Regions from separate parts of the Peribacillus sp. YIM B13472 genome, predicted to be linked through region 1. Evidence: riboswitches for the same ligand, from Rfam matches in the RefSeq annotation. Region 1 holds a riboswitch; each other region holds the start of a gene.
What was found. A riboswitch is a leader RNA that binds a small molecule or an ion and turns the genes downstream of it on or off. The one in region 1 is predicted to bind S-adenosylmethionine.
Positions count from the first base shown of each region.

Region 2: another riboswitch for S-adenosylmethionine. It lies ahead of mmuP (S-methylmethionine permease); the one in region 1 lies ahead of ACFX4I_RS21975 (5-methyltetrahydropteroyltriglutamate--homocysteine S-methyltransferase).
Region 3: another riboswitch for S-adenosylmethionine. It lies ahead of mtnK (S-methyl-5-thioribose kinase); the one in region 1 lies ahead of ACFX4I_RS21975 (5-methyltetrahydropteroyltriglutamate--homocysteine S-methyltransferase).
Region 4: another riboswitch for S-adenosylmethionine. It lies ahead of ACFX4I_RS13815 (sugar ABC transporter substrate-binding protein); the one in region 1 lies ahead of ACFX4I_RS21975 (5-methyltetrahydropteroyltriglutamate--homocysteine S-methyltransferase).

Region 1 covers NZ_JBHZPG010000037.1:30,209-37,701, forward strand. Annotated here, with positions in the region: gene ACFX4I_RS21960 (hypothetical protein) at 1-499, shown strand, start outside; gene ACFX4I_RS21965 (MFS transporter) at 602-1,777, opposite strand; gene ACFX4I_RS21970 (ArsR/SmtB family transcription factor) at 1,930-2,232, opposite strand; gene ACFX4I_RS21975 (5-methyltetrahydropteroyltriglutamate--homocysteine S-methyltransferase) at 2,286-3,389, opposite strand; SAM riboswitch class I at 3,472-3,573, opposite strand; gene ACFX4I_RS21980 (hypothetical protein) at 3,749-4,177, shown strand; gene ACFX4I_RS21985 (glycerol-3-phosphate responsive antiterminator) at 4,342-4,884, shown strand; gene ACFX4I_RS21990 (MIP/aquaporin family protein) at 5,110-5,934, shown strand; gene glpK (glycerol kinase GlpK) at 5,956-7,446, shown strand.
Region 2 covers NZ_JBHZPG010000025.1:39,365-46,857, reverse strand. Annotated here, with positions in the region: gene ACFX4I_RS18115 (hypothetical protein) at 1-91, opposite strand, end outside; gene mmuM (homocysteine S-methyltransferase) at 387-1,352, opposite strand; gene mmuP (S-methylmethionine permease) at 1,342-2,736, opposite strand; SAM riboswitch class I at 2,820-2,922, opposite strand; gene ACFX4I_RS18100 (flavin reductase family protein) at 3,162-3,770, opposite strand; gene ACFX4I_RS18095 (alpha/beta hydrolase) at 3,791-4,399, opposite strand; gene ACFX4I_RS18090 (ring-cleaving dioxygenase) at 4,399-5,346, opposite strand; gene ACFX4I_RS18085 (ring-cleaving dioxygenase) at 5,371-6,348, opposite strand; gene ACFX4I_RS18080 (nitroreductase family protein) at 6,592-7,191, shown strand; gene ACFX4I_RS18075 (alpha/beta fold hydrolase) at 7,374-7,493, opposite strand, start outside.
Region 3 covers NZ_JBHZPG010000035.1:33,740-41,232, reverse strand. Annotated here, with positions in the region: gene ACFX4I_RS21390 (pyridoxal phosphate-dependent aminotransferase) at 1-729, opposite strand, end outside; gene ACFX4I_RS21385 (carbon-nitrogen family hydrolase) at 829-1,611, shown strand; SAM riboswitch class I at 1,683-1,836, shown strand; gene mtnK (S-methyl-5-thioribose kinase) at 1,915-3,117, shown strand; gene mtnA (S-methyl-5-thioribose-1-phosphate isomerase) at 3,132-4,178, shown strand; gene ACFX4I_RS21370 (LCP family protein) at 4,338-5,225, opposite strand; gene ACFX4I_RS21365 (lmo1851 family serine protease) at 5,343-6,800, opposite strand; gene deoD (purine-nucleoside phosphorylase) at 7,090-7,493, opposite strand, start outside.
Region 4 covers NZ_JBHZPG010000016.1:5,856-13,348, forward strand. Annotated here, with positions in the region: gene ACFX4I_RS13805 (ABC transporter permease) at 204-1,208, opposite strand; gene ACFX4I_RS13810 (sugar ABC transporter ATP-binding protein) at 1,210-2,712, opposite strand; gene ACFX4I_RS13815 (sugar ABC transporter substrate-binding protein) at 2,770-3,882, opposite strand; SAM riboswitch class I at 3,998-4,103, opposite strand; gene ACFX4I_RS13820 (GTPase domain-containing protein) at 4,198-6,939, opposite strand; gene ACFX4I_RS13825 (hypothetical protein) at 7,432-7,493, opposite strand, start outside.

The DNA of each region.
Region 1 (7,493 bases):
ATTTCTATTTTCCTTTTTTTTGATCATGCCGATCGTTACTCTGATACATTTGAGCGGGCATATTTTCTTTGTTACGATCTTTGGGGGATCAGAAAAGAAAATCTTGATCGGTTGTGGTAATAAACTTTTTGCTTTTCGGAACATAGAGGTGAGGAAATATTATTTTTGGAATGGGACTTGCGAGTTCAAGGGATTGAAACATGATAATCGATTGACGAATACGCTGATATATTTAGGGGGGGCTATCTTTAATTTAATCAGCATGCTGATCATCTATAGCTTAGTGTATCAGAATATCCTGGACAGCTCGGTGATCTGGTATCAATTCATCTATTTTTCTTTTTATGTTTTGTTTTTCTCCTTGTTTCCGATGTATTTCTCGGACGGGTCGCCCAGTGATGGGAAGGCTGCGGAATTGGCCTTGAGGAACAAGCTGGAAGATAGGGTGACGGATGATATATTTGTGAAGAAAATGGATGATGAAGATAGCTGCAAGTAAAAAGGGGACGTGCTGGTGGCCGTTCTTTTTTTGTTGCTTTCGGATTTAGGATTTATCATAAGGCTAAAAATCTAGCCTTATGATGAATGTTTATATAACGGTCTAGGATTTTATGGACTGTGCTATTTTACTGCTTGACGATGAACTTGAAGGGACCAGAACAATGACCATGGCAATGGCAACCCCTGTTGCACCGATCCAGGTTATGGAAGCAAGTGATACTTGTTCTACAGCAACACCGCCAATTCCAGCACCGGCCGCCATGGCCAATTGCATTATCGACTGATTCAGACCGAGCATGACTCCTGATGATTCAGGCTCAAGGGTTGCTAAATGATATTGCTGTGTCGGCCCTGATGACCATGCTGCGAACGACCATAATGTAAGGATTGTCAAAACGCCCAACAATGAATTCGTAACGATGGATAACATGATGATCATCACAATATGCAGCGCCATACCGCCAATTAGTGTATATGATACACCCCATCGATCCGTACTATATCCGCCAAACTTTGATCCGATCAGGCTTGCGATACCGAATATAAGCAAAGCCGTGCTAAGTAGAGAGTCACTTATCCCCGATACGGATAGCAGGTAAGGGGATAGATAGGTATAAGCTATCGAGTATCCGCCAAGCCAGAAAAAGGTTATCGATAATCCAAGGGCAACTTTCCTTTTTTTAAGAAGGGCCAGCTGCTGGAGAAGTGGTACTGGTTTATCCCCTTTGATAGGAGGAATGGTAAAGAATAAAACGATCATGGCAATCAGGCCGAATAGGGCGATTCCGCCAAAGACGGATTTCCACCCGAATGCATCCGTCATGATTCTTCCGAGAGGTACGCCAATGATAAGGGAAGCTGTAAACCCCATGACAACTGTCGCAATAGAACTTGCTTGTTTATCTGGCGGAGCAAGCTTAGCGGCAATATTCAGAGCGGTGACTACAACCAATCCTGCACCAAGTGCCATGATTATGCGTGCAAATAGAAACGGTCCAAAGCCTGGTAATAGAAAGGCAAGCAGATTGGCCACTACAAATAGTCCAAGGGAATACAACATTAATTTTCGTCTGTCTAAACTTGCTGTCAAGGCCATAAGAATGGGTGTGCCGATTGCGTAGACAAGGGAGAAAATTGTAATGAGCTGTCCTGCGGCAGCGAGGGTCACTCCAAGAGAATGCGCAATCTTATCCAAAATCCCGGATATGATGAATTCGGATGTTCCTACTAAAAAACTGATAATCGCCAACATGTAAATTTTCCATGTATTAAGCAAAATAGATTCACTCCTCATTAATGATCAATTTTATATAAAGACATATCGCAATATGTTGATATGTATGGATAAAAAAATAAACATATCGCGAAATATCGAACTGTTAGGAAAAAAATGAACCCAACCCTCTAAGGTACGGATCAGGTTCACTTTCATACTTCTTCTTTCAAGAAATCAGTAATTTTTGAGATGGCATCTTCATCTCGTTTGTAATACGTAAACTTTCCTATCCGCTCCGTTTTAATCAATCCTGCTCTAAGGAGCATCGAGAGGTATTGAGAGGCCGTGGATTGGGTCATGTTTAATTTTTCCGTAATCTGACTTACACAAACGCCGGTTTCCTTCATATCTATTCCCTCATGAGGGGTGAAGTGGAGTTCAGGCGCTTTGAGCCATTGTAAGATTTGCAACCTGGATTCGTTGGATAATGCTTTAAATATCTCGATTGTTTTCATACATTTCATTATATCGAGAATTATCGATATGTCAAATGATTAATAAAAAAAAATCATTCCCATACTTCTTTTGCTACATCAGCGACGAATTTCAGCTTTTCCCATTGCTGTTCTTCGGTCAGCTTGTTGCCGTGATGGGTGGAGGCGAAGCCGCATTGCGGGCTTAAACATAATTGTTCGAGAGGAACGAAGTGCGAGGCTTCTTTAATGCGTGCCTTAACAGCTTCCTTGTCTTCGATTTCTCCATTTTTTGAAGTGACGACACCCAGTACGACCCGTGCACCGCCATTTGGAATGTATTCCAGTGGTTTGAAATCCCCTGAGCGTTGATCGTCATATTCCAAGAAGAATCCATCCACTTTTTCTTTTGCCAATAATGTTGGGGCGATACGGGCATAGCTTCCTTCAAACGCCCAAGTCGACTGGTAGTTTCCACGACACAGGTGGGTAGTGACGACAAGGTCCTCTGGTTTGCCTTCCAATGCGCCATTAATTACACGAAGTGCAAGATCGATTAACTGTTCCCTCGTATATTTTCCATCTTTGAACTGGAAATCTGGAGCTGAAAGCCTGGCAATATATACATCATCCAATTGAAGATAACGCACACCTGCTTCATAAAAGGCCTTCAAAGCATGCTGATACGCTTTGATGATATCATTAGCATAGTCTTCAATATCAGGGTAGATGTCTTCATTATGAATGCCTACAGCAAATAATTGATTCGGACTGGGAATCGTTTGCTTGGCAACGGCACGTCCGTTCACGATTTTGTTCAATTCAATGAAATCACGAATGAAGGGATGTTCGGGATTGAATGAAACCTTCCCGGTATTGCGAACGTTATATCTCTCTGTTTCCACACCATCGAATGTGAGACCTTTTTCAGTAACATATCCCTCGATGCCATTTAAATGTTCGAGGAAGTCAAAGTGCCACCATGTTCGTCTGAACTCACCATCCGTCACTGCCTCTAATCCAACTTCAATTTGTTTATTGACAATCCGATTGATTTCTTCGGTTTCAACTTCACGAAGCCGCTCTGCTGAAATGGTACCTTCCTTAAATTGCTTTCTGGCAATATGTAAACGTTCTGGTCTTAATAAACTTCCTACGTGATCGGCCCTGAATGGTGCTTTCGTTAATGTGATTGACATGTTGCATTCCTTCTTTCCTTTTAAAAATAAAAAACCTCTTCTTGAAAATAAGAAGAGGTGTTGGCAGCAAAGCGATATACTCTTCTTATCTTCAAGTTTTTACACTTCTGGAATTAGCACAGTACATAAATAGTCTGTTGCTGAGGCATCAAAGGGCCAGTCCCTCCACCTCTCTGGATAAGAGTTGTCTATTAAATTAATTATGACTATACAGGTAGTTTTTATAAAGGTCAAGTGTTGAAGGTGGAAGATTTAGAATATACCGATTATTAATATGGGTTGAAATGTTAACTACATCAGGGAACCCGGCATATGCTATAACCGACGTTCAGTAGGAGCGGCAGGAGGGGAATGCAAGGGTGAGTACATTCAGTCCATTCAAAAATGGCATACCGATAACGGTAACTGCAGCCATGATAGAGAAAATCTTAAGAATGAAATCATATGGTCAAGATATTAAAGTCGAGATTACGCCAAAGCATATAGTGCTTTCCGGAACGATGGAAGTGAAGAAAATGATGTTTAAGAAAAACGTAGCTTTCCGGATTACATTAAAACCGGTTCATGTGGAAAAAAGAACGATTTTATTTGAATTAGTGGAAATGGAACCAATTGACAGGAATTTCATCAACCAAAGGATATTTAACAGACCGCCATTTTTTGAATTTGAAAAAAGAACGATCAAAATGAATGTTAATGCTTGGAACATCGTGAGAAAAATTCCCGTTGGCACAATTAAATCGTATGAACTCGTCGAAGGCGCATTGAAAATGAAACTTACTTTATGATGGAGGTTACATACATCCTTAGCCGAAAACTATAAAGGGTGTGCCATGTATGATAGTGTTATGGTGACATTGGTCATGAAAAAATGTGTTTGATAAATCAAGCTCTTTAAAATATACTAAATGACTTGAAGTTTTGAGTTTTTCTGGGAATGAGGAGGATAATGATGGATCAGAAGATTTTGCCTGCGTCAGCAAGCATGAAGGATTTCGAAAGATTTTTAGAAAGTTCCTATGAAATAGGTGTGTTTCTTGATTTGCATATATCACAATTGAAAAACGTAAGTATGATGGCAAAGCAGCATAATAAGAAAATGATTTATCATGTCGATTTGATCCATGGCATAAGAAGTGATGAGTACGCGACAGAATTCATTTGTCAGGAATATAATCCATATGGGCTGATTTCGACTAAATCAAGCGTTATATTGAAGGCGAAGCAAAAGGGGGTCATTGCCATCCAGCGAATCTTTTTAATAGATTCACATGCGCTTGAGAAAAGTTATAAGCTGGTGCAGAAAACCAAGCCGGATTATATCGAAGTATTGCCGGGCGCTATGCCATGGATGATAAAAGAAGTGAAGGAACGATTGCAGACACCGATTTTTGCAGGCGGCCTCATACGTACTTCGGATGAAGTCCTGAACGCCCTTGATGCAGGAGCATCGTCAATTACCACTTCCAAAACTGAATTATGGGATATCGTTTAATAGGGGAACTAAAAAAATACAGAAAAATAGGATTAATTTTTCACAAAATATTGACAGCGTTTTCATAAACTAGTATATTTTACAGTACAAGTTAATATATGTGACGGAGACTAGGAGATTCACAACAGATCTATTCATAATTTTTTTTATGAAGATAGTTCTGCTGTGGGTCTCCTTTTATTTGTTGGCAAGGTTTAAAAATTTATCAGGGGAGGGGTTTTATTCATGACTCCATTTTGGGGAGAAGTGTTAGGTACGATGATATTAGTTTTATTCGGAGCGGGCATTGGGGCTGGTTCATCCTTAAAGGGATCCTATGCAAAAGATGCCGGCTGGATCGTTATCACGATTGCGTGGGGATTGGCTGTTACCATGGGTGTTTTTGCAGTGGGTTCCATAAGCGGGGCGCATTTAAACCCGGCGGTCACAGTAGGGTTTGCCATTATTGGGGAATTTCCTTGGAGTGATGTGCCCGGTTACATCGTGGCCCAAATGATTGGTGCAATCCTTGGAGCAACTCTAGTATTCCTGCACTATTTGCCACACTGGAAAGCTACGGATGATCCAGGAGCGAAGCTTGGTGTGTTCGCGACATCACCTGCGATCCCGCACACATTTTCAAATCTATTAAGTGAGATGATTGGAACTTTCATCCTTATTCTTGGTTTATTATTTATAGGTGCCAATAATTTTACAGAGGGTCTAAACCCATTCGCAGTCGGGTTATTGATTGTCGTGATCGGGATGTCACTTGGGGGAACGACAGGATACGCGATTAACCCTGCCCGCGATCTGGGACCGCGCATCGCTCACTTTTTGCTGCCGATACCGGGTAAAGGCAATTCGAATTGGGGCTATTCATGGATTCCGGTCGTTGGACCGATTATTGGGGGTTCACTTGGTGCCGTTTGTTATAAAGCATTCTTTATGGGAGAAATAACAGCAGGATTTTGGTCTGTTTTGGGTGCAAGCCTGGTACTATTGATATTAGCCTATGCATTTGGTAAAAAACAGTCACATGAATTGGAAAGCAGAAATATTGCCAGTTAATTAAAAGGAGGGGCATACACAATGGAAAAATACATTTTATCATTAGATCAAGGAACAACGAGTTCCCGGGCGATTTTATTTAACGAAAAGGGGGAAATCGTCCATTCCTCCCAAAAGGAATTCACGCAGCATTTCCCTAAACCGGGCTGGGTCGAGCATAACGCCAATGAGATTTGGGGATCGATCTTGGCGGTCATTGCCGGTGTACTCTCTGAATCCGGTGTAAAGCCAGAGCAAATTGCCGGGATCGGGATCACCAATCAGCGTGAAACGGCAGTCGTTTGGGATAAGGAAACAGGTACCCCTGTCTATAATGCGATTGTATGGCAGTCCAGGCAAACAAGTGAAATCTGTGATGATTTGAAGGAAAAGGGACTTAACGATCTATTCCGGGATAAAACGGGATTGTTGATAGATGCTTATTTTTCCGGAACGAAAGTGAAATGGATCCTCGATAATGTGGAAGGGGCACGACAAAAGGCGGATGAAGGGAAGCTGTTATTCGGTACCATCGATACTTGGCTGATCTGGAAGCTATCAGGAGGCAAGGCTCATGTAACGGACTATTCCAATGCATCCCGGACATTGATGTACAATATCCATGAACTGAAATGGGATGAAGAACTGCTCGAGATATTGACTGTACCAAAGTCGATGCTGCCGGAAGTGAGGCCTTCCTCTGAAGAGTATGCACGTACGATCGAATATCATTTCTTCGGCCAATCGATTCCGATCGCCGGGGCAGCCGGTGATCAGCAGGCAGCATTATTCGGCCAAGCCTGCTTTAATGAAGGAATGGCTAAAAATACGTATGGAACAGGCTGTTTCATGCTCATGAATACAGGGGCCAAGGCTGTCAGTTCCGAACACGGACTATTGACGACCCTTGCCTGGGGACTGAATGGGAAGGTCGAATATGCACTCGAAGGCAGTATATTCGTAGCGGGCTCCGCAATCCAATGGCTGCGCGACGGCCTGCGGATGCTTCATGATGCCAAGGACAGCGAAGGCTATGCAAAACGGGTGGAAAGTACGGATGGAGTATATGTGGTACCGGCTTTTGTAGGACTTGGAACTCCATATTGGGACAGCGAAGTGCGGGGAGCCGTTTTTGGTTTGACGCGCGGCACATCCAAAGAACATTTCATTCGTGCCACACTTGAATCACTGGCATATCAAACGAAGGATGTCCTTGATGCAATGGAGGCGGATTCAGGAATCGAGCTCCAGACATTAAGAGTGGATGGCGGGGCAGTCAAGAATGACTTCTTGATGCAATTCCAAAGCGACTTATTACGGGTGCCTGTCGAGAGGCCGACCATAAACGAAACTACAGCATTAGGTGCTGCATACTTAGCTGGCCTTGCTGTCGGGTATTGGAAGGATCAAGAAGAAATCTCCCGGCAATGGGCGGTAGACAAAACCTTTGAACACTCCATGGAAGAGCAAAATAGTGAAAAATTATATGAAGGCTGGAAAAAAGCTGTACATGCCGCTATGGCATTTAAATAAAAAACAAGATGTATTCTTTCTCAAATGAGCTGGAGTATGCTATAATG
Region 2 (7,493 bases), on a different contig from region 1:
GGCTGTGTTCCTTCTCTTCGCTAATTCTATTATTGGGTAGATTTCCTGGATGTCCTTTTTCTTTGTGATTAAAATTTTTACCACGACTCATACTCATTCTCTCCTTTCCAATCATTGTTTGTTTAGTTTCCCCAAGCATACAAAAAATATGATTTAATTTCTCTTTTTCCTGTTTTTGCAGCAAGTCTGGATTGACCTGTTATTTTCAGCCGAAATTCATTTTAAAAACACTGAAAAAAATAAGAAATATAACTCAACCCAGATGTTCCTTCACACCCGATCTAGTGCAAAAAAAAGAACAGGAATCGTCAAATTATGACGCTTCCTGTTCTTTTTATTTATCCACTACTTACATACCTTATAACAGTTTGATGACAGGAGAAGGGCTAGGAGGATACCACCACGGAAGGTCGCCACTTTCTTGAAATGTCTGCAATATGATGCGGTGCAGTTCTGCAACATCCTCCAATTAAACGTGCCCCTGCATGGTGCCATTCTTCAGATTTCAGGTCGAGCCTGTTACATGATTCTTCACCATGCCAGGTTTTAGTTTCCGGATTATATGTTTCACCAGAATTCGGATAAACTATAATTGGTTTATGCGTGTTTGAACGCAACAGCTGTATGGCTTCCGTGATACCTGATATAGGCGCACAGTTGATGCCGATTGCTGCAATTTGCTCACTGTCCCCAAACAATCTGGTACACTCCTCAAGCAATGTACCGTCACTAATCGCTTTTTCATTTTTCAATGAAAAGGATAGCCAAGCATAGACTTCTGGATACTCTTTCAATAATGAATGTAATACTTTTGCTTCTTGCAGGGAAGGAATCGTTTCAAATGCTAAAATGTCAGCACCGGCTTCAATCAAAGCAGATATTCGCGAGCGATGAAATGCAGTTAAAGTTTCATCTGAAACACCATAGTTTCCTACATACTCTGAACCATCTGCAAGGTAAGCCCCATAAGGTCCAACTGATGCAGCGACCAATGGCTTAGGTCTAATCGTTTGATATTCTTCTTCCATCCAAAATTCATCTCTTGCTTTCCTTGCAAGTAAAACCGTTTTCCGGATTAGTTCCAAAGCCTCTTTCTCTTGTATTCCGCGGAGGGCGAAACCTTCAACTGTTGCTTGATAACTTGCCGTGATCGCACAGTCAGCACCAGCACGAAAGTAGTCAGAGTGAACCTGATAAATAACTTCTGGATTTTCAAGTAATACACGTGCAGACCACAGGGGATCGTCCAAATCGCACCCATGCCTTTCAAGCTCTGTAGCTAGAGCCCCGTCCAAAATCATGACTGAATGATCTCGTAATATTGCGTCAATTGGGTTTATTTTATTCTTCATGGTCTACTCCTCTTTTCTTTATCGTTTGTGTCAAATAATAACTTCCATAGCAAAACAAAATAAAAGGAATGCCACAATATAGTGCAATTCGTTGTGTAGGATCAAATGCAATTCCTATGCAAGAAGCAAGACATAGTATAAAAGAAACGATTGGAACGAGTGGATATAATGGTGTATGATAAGCCAAATCATTTACTGAATTTCCATCTTTTATAAATCGCCTGCGAAATAGAAACTGTGACGCGCTAATACTCATCCAAACTACAACCACGGCTAGTCCAGAAATGGATACGAGCACTATGTATACAGTATCCGGTGCAATAATACTTGAGAAAAGGGCTAAACCACCGCCCAACATACTGAAAAGGACTGCATTTACCGGAACACCCCGTTTTGTCAATTTTGCAAATATGGGTGATATAGTTTTCTTATCTGCAAGTGACCAAAGCATCCTGGATGAGGCATATAGTCCTGAGTTTGCAGCAGACAAAATGGCAGTTAATATAACAAAGTTCATAATACCCGCTGCATATGGCACTCCAATTTGTTCCAGAACTGTAACAAAGGGGCTCTCTAATACGCTTGCATCCGAAATTGGCAATAATGCGGATAATACAACGATGGTACCCACAAAAAAGATAATCAATCTCCATAATGTCATACGGATTGCCTTTGGTATCGTTTTTTCAGGGTTCACTGTCTCTCCAGCTGCAATTCCAATTAATTCAGTTCCAGAAAATGCGAAATTCACCGCGAGCATCGTCATCAGAATGGCGAAAGCACCATTCGGAAATAAACCTGCACTTGTGAAATTGGAAAATAACGGAGCTGACTGTGAATCAATTATTGGAATAAAACCTACCATTGCTGCAGCTCCCAGAATAATAAATATCACAATAGCAAATACCTTAATAGACGCAAACCAGAATTCGGATTCAGCGAAAAACTTAACGGTCCACGCATTTAATGCCAAGACCAAAATGGCAAATAGAGCACTCCATATCCAGACACTTATTGATGGAAACCATCGCTGCATCAACAATCCTGCAGCCGTGAATTCCGAACCTAGTGCAACCGTCCAAGTTAGCCAATACAACCAGGCTACTGTATACCCTGTCCCTGGTCCGATGTATTTGGCTGCGTAGCTATGAAACGCACCTGTCTCGGGCATATGTACTGCCAGTTCACCTAGACATAGCATGACTAGATAAACCACTACTGCTCCAATCAGATACGAAAGGATGGTGCCAAACGGACCAGCCTGGTGAATCGTATAACCCGAACTTAAGAATAAACCAGTTCCAATCACCCCGCCAAGCGATAGCATTATTATATGCCGTGCTTGCATTTGCCTTTGAAAATCATGCTTCCTTTTGTTTTCCATTCTTACTCTCCTTAATCTTGCATCCAGAAAAAACGAAAACGCACTCTAAAAAAGAGTGCGTTACTGACAAATAAACACGTACGGTCTTATCTATCAAGGTTTCACCCCCTGGAATTAGCACAGTGCCTTTTTAGACCTGTTGCTGAGGTTTCATAGGGCCAGTCCCTCCACCTCTCTGGATAAGAAATTATTTTTTTATAACTTTATCAATCTATGAAAAATTTGTCAAGTTTTGTTTTCGTTTGTAAAGACTTTCTTTTAAATTCTAACAATCATGGCACCTCCGGCATTGAAATGAAATGATTGCCAGTTTTCGGAACTACCGCTCACCGCATTAAAATTGCAGATAAATCTAACCGGATAATTTTGATCTAAAAAAATGAAGCCATCTCAAAAAGATGACGCCATTCTTTCTTTCTTTTCACTTAAGGACGTTCTATTTCAAATAATTCCCCTAGTTTTGTATAAGTATGACCCGCTAATCTTGCTACAGGTTTTAGCCCATTCTGGTCAATTCGGCCATTATGGTAAATATCTTGCTCTATATGATAGCAGACTATTTTCCCTATCAATAAATCACAACCAGGTTTATTCTGGGAACCTGCCAACGGTATCGCATGCTCTAATGTACATTCAAAGCGTACCTTCGCTTCTTGCAATCCAGGTACGGATACTTTATCACTAACAGCTGGCGTGAAATTGGTAAGACCCAATTCACTTTCGTCAGATGGGAGTTCCTTCGCCGTTCGATTTGCATCAGCAACATTATTTTCATCAGTGATATGAACAACGAATTCACCTGTTTGAATTGCATTTCGGGCCGTGTCCTTTGAAACTCCTTCTTTCCGTTGAACAGAAATGGAAATCATCGGAGGATTGGAACTGACTATGTTGAAAAAGCTGAACGGCGCTATATTGATTGTACCGGTTTCGGATTGTGTCGTAACCAGGGCTATAGGTCTCGGTATAATGCTTCCAGTCAAAAACTTATAATTTTCCCGTTCAGTCAGACTTTCAGGATTAACTGAAATCATCTTCATTCCCTCTTTCATTCTTATATAAAGTTCTTATGAAACCATGAACCTGCTGCCTCAACCTCTGAACGTGTTAACTGATGACCGTAATTTTCCCAATGAACATCCACCGTAGCACCAGCTTGCAGTAAAAGTTGATTGAGTTCTTCCGTTTCTTCTGCCGGGCAGATTGGATCGTTTTTACCTGCAGCAATAAAAACAGGTATATCCGAGAGGGACGGCAGTGCAATACCTCGTCTAGGTACCATTGGATGATGAAGAATCGCTCCTTGTAGTGCCCCTTCGAAATGGAACATCAAACTTGCCGCTATATTGGCACCATTAGAATAACCTAATGCTACCACTTTGTCACGATCAAAGTCATATTTTCCGGCCGCTAAGTCCAAGAAGTCATAAAGCTCCTTCGTACGAAAGATCAAATCTTCTTCATCAAAAATCCCTTCGGATAACCGGCGGAAATACCGAGGCATTCCGTTTTCAAGTACATTTCCCCGTACACTCAATACGGATGAACCCGGTGAAACCATTTCCGCTAATGGCAAGAGATCTGTTTCCGTTCCTCCAGTGCCATGTAAAAGCAAAAGCAATGGCGCTTCTGGATTACTTCCTTTTTGAAAAATATGCTTCATCATTTATCCTCCTCTAGTACTCTCGGCACTGCCGGCAGTAACGTTTTCTCCATGTACTCCCTTTTTTCTTCCAGCCATGGCGGCAGCATTAATTTACTCCCCATCGTTTCATTCGTTTCATCATGAGCGAAGCCAGGTGGATCTGTGGCAACTTCAAAGAGAATGCCTCCATCTTCCCTGAAATAAATGGCATCGAAGTATTGACGGTCTTTAAAGGGTGTCACACCATAGCCATGGTTACCTATATGCTCCCTCCATTCTTTATGATCTTCATTATCGCTTGCACGCCATGCAAGGTGATGGACAGTTCCCACTCCGATTTTCCCATTGGGCAAAACCGTTTTTTTAACATCTATCAAATTTCCGATGTCCGATGTGGATTTGAAGCGGATGAAATCGCCCTCTTCCCCAATCTTTTGCAGGCCCATCACTTTCTCTAATAGTTCCATCGTTTTGATCGGCTTTGACGTCAATAATACGGCACCTCCGAATCCCTTGACCGCCTTATCAGCTGGTACACCGCCGAATGACCACTTGCTATTTTTACCTTCTTTACGCTCAACCAGTTCAAGTTGCAAACCATGCGGGTCTTGAAATTCCAGATATTCCTCACCGAAACGTGAAACCTTTTCAAAGCCTATGTTAAATTTATCCAAACGCATTTTCCAGAAGTCCATTGACCCTTCCGGAACGGCATATGTTGTAATCCCCACTTGTCCAGAACCTATTGTCCCTCGGTATGCTTCAGGCCAAGGAAAGAAAGTGATGATTGAGCCCGGTGAACCTGATTCATCTCCGAAATATAAATGATAGGTGCCTGGATCATCAAAATTAACGGTTTTCTTCACCATACGCATTCCCAATATTCCAGCATAAAAATCCACATTCTCTTGAGGATTGCCTACAATTGCGGTTATATGATGTATTCCAGCATTTTGCTTTTGCATGCCGATTACTTCCTTTCCCGTTGATTAATTTGTTGATTTTGTATTCAGTGGTTTTAAATTCGATTCAATATCCTTTCTTCTCGATTCTAAAAAAGGTGGCAGGGCAAGGTTCTCACCTAGGTGCTGCTCTGCTTCATCCACTGCAAAACCAGGTCCATCAGTAGCTAGTTCAAATAAGATGCCATTCGGCTCCCTAAAATAGAGTGAATGAAAATAAAAGCGGTCCACATAGCCCGAGTTCACGAATTTCGATTCACTAATTTTCTCTATCCATTTTCTCAATTCTTCTTCATTATCCACCCGGAAGGCAACATGGTGTACTCCACCCCTCCCCAACCTTTCCCGAGGTATGTCATTCCTTTCCTCAATATGGAGTTCCGCTCCTGTTCCTCCCTCACCCGTCTCGTAAACGACAATCGGATTTTGCCCCCTAATTAAGGATGGGTATGTGCCTAATTTCCTGAACCCCAATACCTCGGTAAGGACACTTTCAGTTTGTTCAATATTGGGCACAGTAAGTTTTACTGGTCCTAATCCAAGGATGGAAAACTCTTGCGGTACCGGGCTTCCACCCCACGGTAATCCTCCTTGAACGCCGTTATTATCCTGATCGGAAACCAGAAGAAGCCTCTGCCCTTCAGGATCTTTAAAAGAAAGCACCTTCCTTTCAAAACGGCTCGATATTTCATCATGCTCAACATTGAACTCCACAAACCGTTTTTTCCAATATCTTAGCGCTTCATCATCTCTCACCCTTAAAGAAATTTCTGAAATGCTATTGTTTCCCTCATGAGTGCGGGCAGCATTGGGAATTTCAAAAAACGTCAATTCCGTACCCGGTGAACCAATTTGATCTCCATAAAATAAGTGATACACACGAACATCATCTTGATTAACCGTTTTTTTGATTAATCGCATCCCTAAGACTTTTGTATAGAATTCAAAGTTATTTCCCGCTTTAGCTGTAATCGCCGAAACATGATGTAATCCTTTTAATTCCATCCGTACCACTCCTATCTATATAAATCTCCCCTTACAGTCATGAATTAATCCGTAAGTAATATCTCGAATTCAAAGTATTTAATCTACCATAATGCTTTTAATACAAATATCTTGATTTAAAGATAAACGACAGTGATATATTTGTCAACCATTTTCATTCAAATCATTTCACCCGTATTCACTTATCATAAAATAATAAAATCAGGTCAAAATAAATCGGTATAAAGAATGGAGGTGTGATATATGGTTAAAGATTTTTTTAGCGCAATTGAAGATAGACGCTCTTATTATTCCCTTAGCAAGGAACGTGTTGTCCCTAATAAAAGGATTAAAGAAGTTATCGATCATGCCGTTCAATATTCCCCTTCAGCTTTCAACTCCCAAAGTGCAAGAGTGATTGTTTTAACTGGTCAAAGCCACGACCTTTTATGGGATATCACGAAAAAAGCATTAAGAAAAGCATTAGGTGACAAAGATTTTGAAAAAAATGAAGAAAAAATGAAGTCATTTATAAATGGTTATGGTACGGTTTTATTCTTTGAAGACCAGGCCATCATAGATAGGCTTAAAGAACAATTCAAAACGTATGCCGAAAATTTTCCGATTTGGTCGAACCAATCATCTGCCATTTTACAATTTGTCGTATGGACTTCCTTGGAAATTGAGGGTTTTGGTGCAAGTCTTCAGCATTATAATCCTTTAATCGATGACGAAGTGAGAAAGACATGGGATATATCACGCGATTGGAAACTCATCGCACAGATGCCTTTTGGAAAACCCACTGCAGAACCTGGCGATAAAGACTTCTCACCACTTGAAGAACGAGTGAAATATTATCAATAATACAATGGGGGCTGGTTCTACATACCGAGCCAGCCCTTTCATTTATTTCACTTTAGTAATCCGGAAATGTTGCAAAAATTTTTGGAAATATCAATGACGCAAAGCCTATATACTCTACAACCGGCATGATTTTGATATCCTCACTGGCGTTCAACACGAACATTTCACATCCCCCCAGTAATCTATTGAATTGGTGAAGAACGCCCTGGTAGCCATTCCTTCAAATAATATGGGAGTACACCGGAATAATGTTTAGCAGCATGTCCACTTTTCAGTAGGGTAAATGTCTTATCCTTACATGT
Region 3 (7,493 bases), on a different contig from region 1:
GTATGTTTTCGATAGTGTGTATATTTCTATTCCTACATCCTTCGCTCCCTTCGCCTGGAGAAAGCTTATCGGTTTTTTTCCGTCGAATCCGATCGCACCATAAGCGAAATCGTGGACCACACAAATGGAATGCTCTTTTGCGAAGGAGACGGTTTCATCAAAGAAACTTTCCGTTGCAGAAGCACCTGTGGGATTATTCGGATAGTTCAAGAACATCATTTTGGCTTTATCAAGTACTTCTTTATGTATGTCATTGTATTTCGGAAGAAAATCATTTTCTTCTGTCAAGGGCATGAGTTCGGTCTTTGCCTGGGCTAAAACAACTCCGGAAAGATAATCCGGATAGCCGGGATCTGGAACAAGGATCGTATCACCTGGATTCAATAAACACTGCGGCAGTTCGACAAGACCTGCCTTCCCCCCGAAGAGAATCGCCACTTCACTATTCGGATCCAGCTTGACACCGTATTCTCGTTCATAAAAGACGACGGCAGCATCTTTTAAATATTGATGTCCCCGGAATGGCGAATATTTATGATTAATCGTTTTTTCAGCGGCAGCCTGCAAACTTTTCACGATATGTTCTGGCGTCGGCTGATCAGGGTTTCCCTGGCCTAAATTAATGACATCATGTCCTTGCTCCGTGATCGCATTGACTTTTGCTACTAGTGAAGCAAAAAACTGCTTGGGCAGGTCCTGAAGCTGGCCGGATTTTTCGAATTGCACCATTTATACACCTTCTCTGAAATTTCTTGAAATTCTAGTCACAAATGATATATGTTTATCATAGTCTTGTAAAGCATTTTTTACATGTGGGGGTTTTAAACGATGAAGTGGAAAATAGCTTGTATTCAAATGGATATAGCCTTCGGGCAACCAGATATCAATTTTCAGGTTGCAGAACAATGGATGGAAAAAGCAGCACGGTCAGAACCCGATATCGTCATTTTACCGGAGCTTTGGACAACAGGATACGACTTGACCAGGTTAAATGAGATTGCTGATCACGAGGCAGAAAAAACGATTGAATTTTTTAAAACACAGGCACAGAAACACCAGATTCACATCATAGGCGGTTCCATCGCGAAAAAAACAAGCAAGGGAATCTATAACACCATGATTATCATCGATAAACATGGGAATCTCATTAAAGAATATGATAAGCTTCACTTATTTCAGTTAATGGATGAACATCATTTCCTGCAGCCAGGAGAAAAAGATGGTTTATTCACTCTTGATGAAAAAATATGTGCTGGATTCGTTTGTTATGACATCCGTTTCCCTGAATGGCAGCGAGCCCATACCGTTCAAGGCGCCGAAGTTCTATTCGTAACGGCGGAATGGCCAAAGCCGAGACTCGATCACTGGAGAGCCTTATTGATTAGCCGTGCCATCGAGAACCAAGCCTATGTTGTAGCCGTTAATCGTTCAGGTTCGGATGTCAATAATATATTTGCTGGTCATTCCTTGATTATTGATCCATGGGGGAATATCATTAGTGAAGCCGGAGAAGGAAACGAACTCTTGACAGGCACCTTGGACTTCAATAAAGTTACAGAAGCCCGTAACAAAATACCTGTATTCGAAGATCGTCGCCCAGATTTTTATTAATTTACCCATTGACAAACTATTTAAAAAGTTGTTATTATTTTCCCGAAGATTAAAATTTCAGAAAACATTTACTCTTATCAAGAGCAGGCTGAGGGATAAAGGCCCTATGAAGCCCAGCAACCGACTGTAATACCATTGTGAAATGGGGCGGATTCACCGCCGGATTATAAAATCCACAGAGCACGGTGCTAATTCCACCAGAATTCTTTTTCTGGAAGATAAGAGGTCCGAAGCCAAAACTTCTGCCTCTTTCTATATGAAAGAGGCTTTTTTATTCTTATTTTGAATCTGGAGGGGAAAAGAATGACACAAAACCATTCAAATTTTAAGAGATTGACAAACGAAACAGCTATAACCCTTGCAAAAAAACTTGGGTTGGTCAATGCGGATGAAAGTTTAAAATGTAAAGAAATCGGCGATGGAAACTTAAATTATGTTTTTCATATTACAGACACGCACACAAATAAAGGAATAATCATCAAACAAGCGGTCCCTTATGCCAAGGTACTTGGTGAAAGCTGGCCGTTGACATTGAAAAGGGCTGCCATTGAAGCGAATGCGCTGATTCATTTCAGAAGTTATTGCCCCGAATTCGTACCGCAAGTCTATTATTCGGATGAACAGCTTGCCATCACAGTCATGGAGGATTTATCTCACTTGAAAATCGTTAGAACAGGATTGATCGATGGCGATTCATATCCATTGCTTTCACAGCATATTGGTGAGTATGTTGCGAAGACGGCATTTTATACATCCGATTATCATTTAGAACCATCTGCGAAAAAGGAAGTGGCCCGACATTTCACGAATCCGGAACTCTGCAAAATCACTGAAGTCTTTATTTTCACGGATCCATTTTTTGAGGAACTCCCGGGAGACTTCGAGGTGGAATTGACTGATGCCGCCAAAAATATCTGGAATGATCAAGAAGTGATACTTGAGGTCGCTAAGCTGAAACAAAGCTTTGAAACCGAGCAGGAAGCCTTGCTTCATGGAGATTTACATACTGGAAGTATATTTGCAAGTGAAACTGAAACAAAGGTTATTGATCCGGAATTCGCTTTTTATGGGCCCGTTGGTTTTGACCTTGGTCAATACACCGCCAACCTTCTCTTCCAGGCAGTCACACGCAATGGCGCTGGAAAGGAAGAGATTTTCACACACCTTCATGAATTTTGGAATGCCTTTGAAGAAACTTATACCGAATTATGGGAAGGCCAAAATAAAAGCCCATTCCGCCATGTGAAAGGTTATCTGCCTTATTTACTGACAAAATTCAAAAAAGATGCTTTCGGTTTTGCCGGCTGTGAACTGATTCGGCGAACCATTGGCCTTTCCCATGTTGCCGATTTAAACGTCATTGAAAATAAAGAAACAAGGATCGCTGCCAAAACGGCAACATTAGAAATTGGTGCATTTTTAATTAAAAAACGGGAAGAAATGGATGTTCCAGCTGTCATTGAAGCCTTGAAGCAACTTACACTGCCATCTTATTCAACCATTTAAAAGGAGACCTGCACATGACTACACTAGCACCCTTACCATATTCGGTACAATGGGATGATACCCATATTACATTATTAAATCAACAAGCCCTTCCTTCCATAACTGAATTTATTGAACTTCATTCAGTTGATGATGTATATGACAGCATTTTGACATTAAAAGTTCGCGGTGCCCCAGCAATTGGACTGACGGCAGCATTTGGTGTTGCACTTGGTGCCAAACAGGAAACAACCGCTGAATTAGTGGATTTCAAGAGAAATGTAACGAGGCATATTGAAAAACTCGCCTCTTCCAGGCCAACTGCAGTCAACCTTTTTTGGGCGTTAAGGAGGATGGAGAACGCCTTGCATGCTGCGCAAAGCATTTCAGCTGCAAAGGAAGCACTTGTAACGGAGGCTAAAGCCATCTTTGCTGAAGATGAAGAAATGTGCAGGAAAATCGGGGAACATGGTTTATCCTTATTCACTAGAGGAGATTCCATTCTCACTCATTGCAACGCTGGGGGAATTGCCACAGCTCGGTATGGCACAGCCTTGGCTCCCTTCCACCTGGCTAAAGAAAGGGACTTTCCGCTAAAAGTGTACGCATGTGAAACCAGGCCTGTCCTGCAAGGTGCGCGTTTGACGGCGTGGGAATTGATGCAAGCGGGGGTTGATGTCACTTTAATTTCAGATAATATGGCTGCACATACGATTCACCAGAAACGAATAAATGGAATTATCGTCGGTGCCGACAGGATTGCGGCTAATGGAGATACAGCCAATAAAATCGGGACATTGGGATTGGCCATATTAGCCAAGCACTTTGGCATCCCCTTTTATGTGGCCGCACCATCAAGTACATTCGACCTTTCTATCGAATCCGGCACATCCATCCCGATCGAAGAACGGAATGAAGCGGAAATCACCTTCATTCAAGGTGTAAGGATCGCTCCGGAAAACGTGAAGACTTTCAATCCAGCCTTTGACGTTACACCGAATCATCTTATTACGAGCATCATTACCGAAAACGGCATCATAACACCGGATTTCATTAAAAACATTCCGCATTTTGTTAATTGATGCAGGTTCCTTTATTGGTGATAAAAAACGAGAAGGATTTGTATCCCTCTCGTTTTTTAAAGATGATCATGATTATTCTTGCGAGGTCTATAATACAATAATTCAAGTGAATTCAAACTTATTCACTTAATATAAGGTTGTTTTCAACAATAGTTCTTATTATTTTGAAAAGAACTCCTGAAGTGCCTTTTTATTTTTAGTGTAATCTATTTCCAACACGGCTCCGGACTGGGGATATATTTCATCTTTAAAGCTTCCTTCCACTGGAACCCTTAAGGTTTCGACAGTGTCCGGTGTATGGAAGACGGCTTTTGGAACCATTTCCATTATTGTTTTCAGTCCAATATCTGTATCCAGGTACGAGAGTCCTTGTTCGATGATACTAGGAAGGGCTGCCATCCCTTCGAAGGATGAGATTTGATTTATAAACGCTGTTTTTAATTGAACCATCACTTCTTGTTGACGCTCCACCCTTCCAAAATCACTTTCATCGTCATGCCTAAAACGGACATATTTCAGTATTTCCTCACCATGTAAAACATTTTTACCAACACTTGCTTGAATGCTCATATCATCAATGATTTCCTGATCCACATTCACCGCTACCCCCTCAGGGGCAAGTAAATCGACCATTTTCACAAATCCCTGGAAGTCGATTACCGCTACATGATTGACCTTGATATCGAAGTTCTCCTGTATGGTTTTCTTGAGCAGTTCCCTTCCACCATAATAATAAGCTGCATTTATTTTGTTATATCCTGATTTATTTCCGGGGATTTCCACATAACTATCACGCATGATGGAAGCCAGCTTCAGTTTCTCCTGCTCAGGAAAGTATTTTGCCAGGATAATCGCATCTGATCGAGATTTTTGCTCTCCTCTTGTATCAACACCAATTAACAGAAATGTTTTCACGCTTTCCTGGTCCTCTTCTTTGGTCAGTTTTTTTTCCGTACCTGCATTTCCATTTTGTTTGGGTAAAGGGGCATAGGTGCAGCCTGCCAGAATCAAGATCAATAGATATATGAAAAATACCTTTTCTTTCATTACCTCACCTCATCGGAAAATTACCCCTATTCTCCGCCTAATATTGGAATTCTATGCATTTAACGACAAAAAAGCCTGCCAACGATAATCGCTGACAGGCTTTTCGGGCAAAATCATTTATTTGATTTCTTTCTTTAATACTTCTACTGCCTTTTTCACTTGTGTGTCGTTTTTAAGGATTTTCTCGCGGATGACCTGCATCAATTTCACGGTAGTATCATCTTTAATTGTCCCAGTTTCTTTAATTTTTTGTTCCTTCTGGAATGCTATGACCGCATTCGTGGTTGCTTCATCAAAGAATCCATCTATCTTTCCTGGATCATGGCCTGCTTCCTTCAGCATCTCTTCAGCTGCTTTCACTTCACTCGAAGAATCGGATGCTTTCAATTCCTTATCAGGTGAAATGTACGGAAGGCTGGCATAATCAGGAAGCTTTACATTAATATCCGGCTTGATCCCTTTTTTATGAATCCAATTGCCTTCAGGAGTCAACCATTTAGCTGCCGTATATTTGAAGTTAGATCCATCTTCAAAGTCTTGGGCAGTCTGAACTGTCCCTTTCCCAAATGACTTGACACCGATCAATGGAATGTCCGCAGACTCACTGACAGCCGCTGCAACGATTTCAGAAGCACTGGCACTTCCGTCATCAATCAACACGACTACCGGGATTTTCAGTTCTCCATCATTCTTCGATTTATAGACCTCTTTTTTCCCGCTGCGATCTTCAACTTGAAGGACCACTTTCCCATTAGGTATGAACAGGCTTGCCATGTCTATTGCTTGGTCAAGAAGTCCCCCTGGGTTTCCCCGCAAATCCAATACGAGACCCTTCATATCCTTCTTCGACATTTCTTCAAGCGCCGTTTTCAGTTCTTGGACTGTATGTTCGGAAAAACTGGTCACTTGAATTTTTGCAACTCCATCATCAAGCATTTCCGCATATACCGTTTCAATCGGAATTGTATCCCGTTTAATGGTGAGCTCAATCGGATCCGACTCACCAGCTCTTGAGATGGATAAATCCACTTTCGTTCCCTTTTCGCCCCTGATTTTCAGGACAGCTTCAGAAGAGCTTAGTCCTTCAACGCTTTTACCGTCCACACTTAAAATGATATCATTCGGTTTTACCCCTGCTTTTTCTGCTGGGGATCCTTTTATCGGTGAGACGACCATGATTTGTCCATCCTGCTCCTGAATCTCTGCACCGATTCCTTCAAAAGATGAAGAGATGCTCTCATGGAAACTCGATGCTTCCTTTTTATCCATATAAGCGGAGTAGGGATCATCCAATGATTTGATCATTCCATTGATTGCCCCGTCAACCAGCTTATCTTGATCAATCTCTTCATAATAGTTATCTTTTATCGTATCGTATGTAGAATACAGCTTTTCAAATTCCGCATGTTTATCCGGTGCTAATGACTCTACTTTTTCATCTCCAAAGGTCAAGGCTATTGTAGTAATCCCTGCAGTTAGAAATATGACTAAGAAAATCCCCATAATGAACGTAAACTTCTTTATTTTAATGAATTTTCCTGCCTCTTTTGGCTGTTTTTGATTTTCTTCTTCCACTGAAGCCTCACCACTTTCATTCTTCATGACAATATAAACAATTTCATTCCTATTTTATCAGCTTTCATGCCAATCGAAAAATAATAGTTATCAAAAATAACAACTTATGACCATATGTATTTTTTTACCGCTTCGCAAACGTTAATATTATAGAGAAAGATCCAAGGGCAACAGCCATCTCCGACATTACAAAAATACGGATACCAAGGAATAAATGAGCCTGTATCCCAACTGTCATTCTACAGCATCACTTATTCCCGGTAACCAGCCTGACATTTACATGCAATTATCAATCCTTGATAGCTGCTTCCAATGCCACCTCAACCATTTCGTTAAAAGTTGACTGGCGCTCATCCGACGTCGTTTCCTCACCGGTTAAAATGTGATCGGAAATGGTTAATACAGATAAAGCTTGGCGGCCAAATTTAGCGGCAAGCGTGTATAGGGCAGCTGATTCCATTTCTATTGCAAGTATTTGGTATTTTGCCCATTTTTCCAATTCACTATTATCGTTATAAAACTGATCGGCCGTAAATACATTACCGACCTTCAATTGCAAGCCCTTGGCCGTCCCGGCGTCATATGCTTTTCTTAGTAATTCGAAATCAGCGGTTGGGGCAAAGTCCACCCCACCGAAAGTCATCCGGTTCATTTGGGAATCGGTGGAAGCACTCATGGCAAGGATCACATCCC
Region 4 (7,493 bases), on a different contig from region 1:
GTCCCTATAAAAATTACAATTGCGGTCAATCTTTATACTCCAACAATGAGGGTTCAAAAAGTGCTCCTGCCACCATTTTAGCGTAAGTAAAAGGATGACGATCTCCTTAACCCATCCCTTTTTAAAAAGGAAAAATCCTGTTGCATTACAACAGGATTTTTTCATATTTTTGGATATCTGTAGAGTAACGTAACGAATTCATTTTAATGTTTTTGCTTGTAATAGGTTACCGCGAGTGCAAGGGCCAGCACTGTTCCTTTGACGATATCCATCGCATAATACGGAACGGACATCATGATCAACCCATTTTGAAGGATTCCGATCAGGACTGCACCGACAAAGGTTCCAAAGGCATTCGGTTTTCCCGCTCCTAAAACGGAGGAACCAATGAAGGCTGCTGCGACGGCATCCATTAAATAGGGGGACCCTGAATTGATTTCCGATGTCATGACCCTTGAAGCTAGGACAATCCCCCCGATTGCAGCTAATAGAGCTGAAAGCAGATAGGCAAGGATTTTGTATTTATTGACCGATATCCCGGAAAGTCTAGCCGCTTCCTTATTTCCCCCAATAATGTACATATAACGACCGTGCTTCGTATAAGTCAAAAAGATATGGGTCGCAATCACAATGACTGCCATGATCAGGATTATCCATGGTACCTGACCAATTTTGGCGAAAAACGGGCTGATCAGTCCTGTTGCGAATGTTCCGTCGGGCATGACCATATTTTGCGAAACCGTGGCCCCTTTTGTATAGGTAAGGGCAATTCCCTGGATAATGAACATGGTAGCCAATGTCATCAGCATGTCGGGAATTCTCAATTTAACGATCATGAATGAATTCAAAGCCCCTACGACAAGCGAGGCGCCGATCGCAGCTAATATGGCGATTAATGTATCCTGCGAAAACCAGACAAACATTGATATGACGATGGCATTGGCCAATGATGCGACGGAGCCGACGGAAAGGTCGAAGCCATCCACGGTCAGGGATATAGTAATGCCGATCGCAATGATGGTCACGATTGAAATGGAACGCAGGATGTTGATCAGGTTATTCGTTTGAATGAAAGATGGATTGGACACGGCAAAAATCCCAATCAGAATGATAATCGTCAATATTGTACCGTATTTATAGAAAAAGTCGAATAGTTCCAGCTTTTTCTTCGCTTTCGCTGTCTGTGTAACAGGAATGGGTATGCTCATCCTATTTTCCTCCTGTTGAATAGAATAGTAGTTCTTCTTCATTCGTTTTGCTCGTTTCTAATTCGATGACAGTGCTCCCGTCATATAACACATATGTCCGGTTGGTGATGCCAATGATTTCGGAAAGCTCGGATGAGGCATAAATGATCGCTTTCCCATTCCTTGCAAGCTTTGCAATCAATTCGAATATATCCTTCTTGGCTCCAACATCGACCCCTTTCGTTGGTTCATCGAATATGTATACATCCGCATCGGCCATAAGCCATTTTCCGATGGCAACTTTTTGCTGGTTACCACCTGAAAGGTTTTCGACATTCACTTCCCCTGAAGGAGTTTTAATGCCGAGACTTGCGATCATTTCCTTCGCCTTTTCTTTTTCCGCCTTACGATCCACGAAACTGAACGTCTTGCAGAATTTGCCGAGACTGGCTGCAGTCAAGTTCGCCGAGACTGATTCCTGAACAAGGACCCCTTCTTTCCTGCGTTCCTCAGGTACAAGTGCCAGACCGCTTTTTACTGCTTCGTGCGGTGATTTCAAAGAAAGCTTTCGACCATTCAGGATGACTTCACCCGCTGTGATCGAAGTATGACCGAATAGGGTTTTACACAGCTCCGTTTTTCCCGCCCCGACTAAACCTGCCAAGCCGATTATCTCGCCTGCTTTAATATTCAGACTGACATTCTTGACTTTCTCGGCATCTGACAATCCGTTCACTTCCAGAATTACGTCCCCGATCGAAGCATTCACTTCTGGAAACTGGTCTTCCATGGTTTTACCGAGCATATTCTCTACCACTTCGTTACGGGTTATGTCCTCCTTCTTTCGACAAGTGACACGCTCCCCATTTCTCATGATCGTAATTTCTTCACAGATTTCAAAAATCTCAGGCAGACGATGTGAAATGAAAATGATTCCCACGCCTTTTTGCTTTAATTCATTTACAATTCGAAAAAGTTCTGTCGTCTCCGTATGGCTTAACGGAGCAGTTGGCTCATCGAGAATCAGGAATTTGCATTCTGTCGAAACGGCTCTTGCTATCAGGACCATCTGTTTTTCAGCCAAGGTAAGGTCTCTTACCAGCTTTTTCGAAGGGACACGAATTTTCATATCTTCAAGAATATGAGAGGCTTGTTTGTGCAGCTCTTTCCATTGGACCCTCTGTTTTTTTCCCATGTTTTGGACCATATCATTCAACATTACATTTTCCCCAACCGTTAAGTAAGGGATGAGGGCTGTATCCACTTCCTGATAAACAATTTGAATGCCTTGTTCCTGTGCCGCTTTTGGCGAGCGGATATCCCGCCTCACCCCATCAATAAAAATGTCACCTGAATAATGAACATGGGCTCCCGATAAAACTTTCATTAACGTCGATTTCCCTGCTCCGTTTGCACCGACCAATGCGTGGGCTGTCCCTGATTGTACGGAAAAATCAACTTCACTCAGCGCCTTCACCCCCGGAAATTCAATCGAAATCTTCTTCATTTCTAGTTGCGTGCCCATGTCCATTCCCCCTTATTGAACAGACACTCCCTTCTACTTGAAAGAGAGTGTCTCTTTTTACTTTTTATAATGATCTTTCAAAACTTTCATCCAATCTTCTTCAAATTCCGTCGATACACCCCAGCCATCGACAATACCAGACAGATTTGCCATGTTTACCGCTTCCTTTGAAGCTTGGACTTGCTTTTGTGAAATGAGTGAAGCCTCTAAGTCATAGGTTTGCGGCGTTTCTTCGCCCGCTAATTTTTTAGCCAATATCCTCATATTCACTGCACCGATCAACTTGGGATCGACTGCTGCGGTGTAGGACCATGAGCTATCAGCCGATTGGATTTCCTGGAGATCTGCGTTAGATACATCAATACCATATATCTTCACTTCATCGCGGCCCGCTTCTTTAATCGCCCGGGCTGCACCGATGGCAAAGGCATCCCATGTTGCGAAAATCGCATCCAATTTACCTTTAGGGTATTTATTCAGCATTGCGGCTACAGCATTTTGTGTCTGAACCGAAGTATCAGCTGATGCCACTCCGAATCTTTCGACTTCTTTAATTCCAGGATTTTCTTTTAATTTTTCCTGATAGACTGCATTTCTTCTTACCATTGGAGGAAAACCATCCACCCAAAGATATGCAATTGCCGCTTCACCATTCTGCTCTTTTATCAATTTATCAAAAGCCAGTGTTGCCAACGCTTCATCATCCTGTGAAGTTAATGTCACGCCCTCTATTTTAGATAAATCGCTTATTGAATCGAATGTGACAACGCTTTTACCTGCATCAACCAACTTCTGAACGTCATTTACAGTTGCAACATCATCACCATGTGAAATGATATAGCCGTCGTAATCTTCCTCCAAAGCCTGTGCTATCGCATCATGGAATTTAGCCGTATCACCATTGGCTGTGTACGTATCGACTTGAAACCCCAGTGCTTCTCCTTCTTCTTTCGCCCCCGCCAGGTATTGGGCAGTATGATCATCACCGCCAATTTTACGGATCACCTTGATTTTGGCTCCATCGCCATCAGCAAATCTCTCCGGGACATTTTCAAATGATACTTTTTCTTCTTTCTTCGATTCTGTGGAACTCTGCCCCGCAGAGCAACCCGTTAAAAGCAAAGCCGAAGCGATGGCAGAAATGAATATCCCTTTAATAGACCTTCTCATCTTGTTTCCCTCCATGTTTTCTCATTAGTCTTATCAGTTAAGTCGGTGTAAATCCCAAAATAAAAACCTCTCTAATATAGAGAGGTTTAATCGGCTGTTTTGCAGACTTGTCCCTCTCTTATCTGTCAAAACATTTCTGTTTTGCAGGATTTAGCACCAATTCCTAATGGAACGGTTGCTGGGCATCTTAGGGCCAGTCCCTCCGCCACTCTTGATAAGAGATATATTGTGTTACGTTTTCGTAATTATCACTTTATAGGGATATAGTCGTAAAGTCAATAGATTTTTGAATATTTGAAATGTTTCCCGTTATTTTTATTTTCTTTGAAGCTGGGCTAAACGCTTTTTCTCGATTTTTTCAAGCCTCTCCAACTGCCTTAATTTCACTTCGAACAACGTGATCGGATCACGGTAAACTTCCGGATTTTCTTTCATATGCTCCAATGCAGCCTGGTAGTCTTTTATTTCAGTCTGCGTCTGCTCTATCGTTTTTTGAAGTAAGGCAAATGAACTGCGATAGAAAAGTGAGATGTCCCGATCCAATGATTTTTCAAACAATCCAAATTGGGTTAGGAAACGTTCCGTGATCATTTCGGCAACATCCAGGTAATCTTCACTTTCCAGGTATTTCTTGTAACGATTGTACATATTGGCCTTATTTTGCGGTATCGCCCCAAATAGCTTCCCTGCTCCTTTAAGCAGCAATTGTGATGGAGTCCTGCGCAAAAGGATATTAACGTTTTCGATGCGGATACTGCTTGTCATCCGGTCGGCATCACGGCGCCAGTCATCCAATACCCTGAAGTCACCTGCCAGCGTAATCCGTTCTTCTTTGTATAATTCATTGAATCCGGCACTCATCTCATCCATGAACTGCTGGCTTTGTGAGAACTCCATTTGGGAACTGGCAATCCAGTCTTGAAGAGAACGGTAATATTGAGGCATGATCTTGTCAGAAATGAAGTTTTGAATCCGCTCATTCATTTCCTGGTTTAACTGTACATGGACCTGACTGAAATCACTGCTTTCCGTTAACGATTTAGAGCAATCCCTCAGTAATTCAGGAATTTTTGAATAAAGCTGACTTTTCACTTCGTCCTTAAGCGAACGATACGACCTTATGATATTTTCACTTTTTTCTTTTTCCAGATCAGCCAGTTGATTGACCGCTCCATTCAGTTTGACTTCCATCTGCTCATTCCAAGAGATGGAATGCTCGCATTTCCGCTCATTGGCTGTCCGTTTTTCTAATAGATAAGATAAGGTTTTACGAATGAATGCCAGGATTTTTTCAGATCTTCTTTCCTTCCAATTATCATCTTGATAATTCGATTGAAGGAAGGCTGAAAGGTCCTTCAATTGCTGCCTGCTGTCATAATGTTTGGAGAAAGCGAACACTTTCGCATTCGGGAAATATGCATTCACTTTATCCCATGTTTCGTCTTCCATCCGGACTGCAACCTGATCACTGTATATCGTATCCATTTTATTTAATAGGAAATGGATCGGCAGTTTCGGTGCCATCATTTGAATTTCCAATAACAGATCCCTTTCGCTGCCGGTGAAAGGAGCCCGGGCGTCAAGAACGAACATCAGGCCATCACTGCCATGTAAATAGCCTTGGAAATCGGATTCCACGCTTTGTTCCCCATTGAACCCCGGTGTATCCAATAATCGCAAATGATTATTTCTTAGGTAGTCACTGATGATTGTCACATCGACAATAGTCCCGCGCTGACGGCGTGTTTCATCCAAATCAGTTAGCTCCTCGACAACTTTGCTATCTGTATCGGTAATTTCAAGGATTTCCAAATCATCCCCGTCTTTGACACTGACTAGGGAAGAATGGTCCTCAGCGGCAATGCTCTCTCCAACGATTGACTGAATGAAGGATGTCTTGCCATTTCCTGTACTTCCTGCAAGAAGGAGATTGAAATTGCTGGTATCTTTAAGCCCCTCCACCATCCATTTAAGCTTATTTCCAACCCTTAAATCATTATCTTCAGCCCACTGGATAATGGAATTGAACAGTTTCTCCCCCGCTTCCAGTCCGCCTCCCAATTTAGGCGATTTCGAAAGCAGGCTCTCTGCATCCTGAATGACCAGCGCATTGATCGTATCCGGGAAGATTTCATTCCAGGACAACGTGGATGCCGCCGCAAACAGCGAAAGCTCCCCGTCTGCGATTTTGAGCCAGTTTTCCAGCAACCTTGGCACGACAGGACTTAATTCTTTGATTAGGTGCGTTCCTTCTAACAAACCTGCATATGCATCCCTGTAATAGACGGAAAGCTCATCCCATACATCCGCATGGTTCAATTCGATGGTATCTATCAAATTATTAATCACTCTTAACCATTCGAAATAAGCATCCGTATATTTATAATTTTTCCAAAGGGCAACCGTCATTTTCTCGAAACGTTCCTGGTCGAGTGTGTATAGCGAACCAAGGACAGTTGAGAAATAATCCGGCTCCATCGATTGGGCAACACCCTGCTGGATATACGTTTTCAGCACATCGAACCAGCCCATTGACTCTGTACGGATACTTTCATTCGCCGCTAATACCACCGCACTGTTCCAATCCTTTTGTTCTTCAAAAAAGGCGCGTGCGATTTCAGTGACATTCGGGTAGTCTGGTTGAAACTCGACTGCTTCTTTCACGACTTTGGAAGCCAAATCATTTCTCGATTCCACTATGTACAGGGAAAACAGCTGCAAAAGAACTTCTGTTTTCAAGACCGCTTCATTCGTATCGACGGATTTATAGATATCCTCTGCGGTTGAATACATTTCCAATTCAAAATAAGCATCAGCAATATTTTTCTTCGCCCATGAGCCAAGTTCCCCTTCTATGTTCTCCCATTTAAAAATGGCTGCTTCATAGTCATGGTGCTGAAAATATACCTCTCCTTGAGCAAATCTAATTGCGGTTAAATCAGATCTTTCCTTTTTTTGTTCCACGAGGAACATTTCACCCAAAGCTTGGATGGGGTGCTTCCTTGTATCCTCAAGCATCGTTTCATAATATTTTTTTCCGATCAGACGTTCGTCCATCTTTATTCCCCCGATATATTTCATATTTTCAATTAAAGGATAATCACTGATTCTATAAGCCTTATAGCAGACCTAATATTCAATTTATAGGTTCCTTTAGTTAAAAAATCATTTACAAAACCTTAAAATGTTATTTTAGCAAAACAATATGGTAACAACATGTCACCACTCTTACAATTTTAAAACAGAAACAACTGGAACTGTAATGTTTTTAATAAACCGATACAGAGATGTCATTTCCATTTTCGAGAAAATATGTTTTTCTAGTTTTACCACATATCAGCTAGAAGTGAGCGAACCATTCGCCATCCCTCTAAATGACCAGAAGCCCAGTCCTTCAACTTACCTATAAACGGGAAAAAAAATCACTCTGGCTCGTCCATTACTTAATCCCCATTTTTGCATTCATATAAAAAAGCAGTACCCTCATTCATAAAAGGTAACTGCTCACTGATAAGCTCCGAACAGTACTTGTCCTTTGACGAATTAGGATTATACCCCTGTACGCTTACGTTGGTTATTCGGCTTTTTGGTCAACTGGCTTTTAAGCTGTT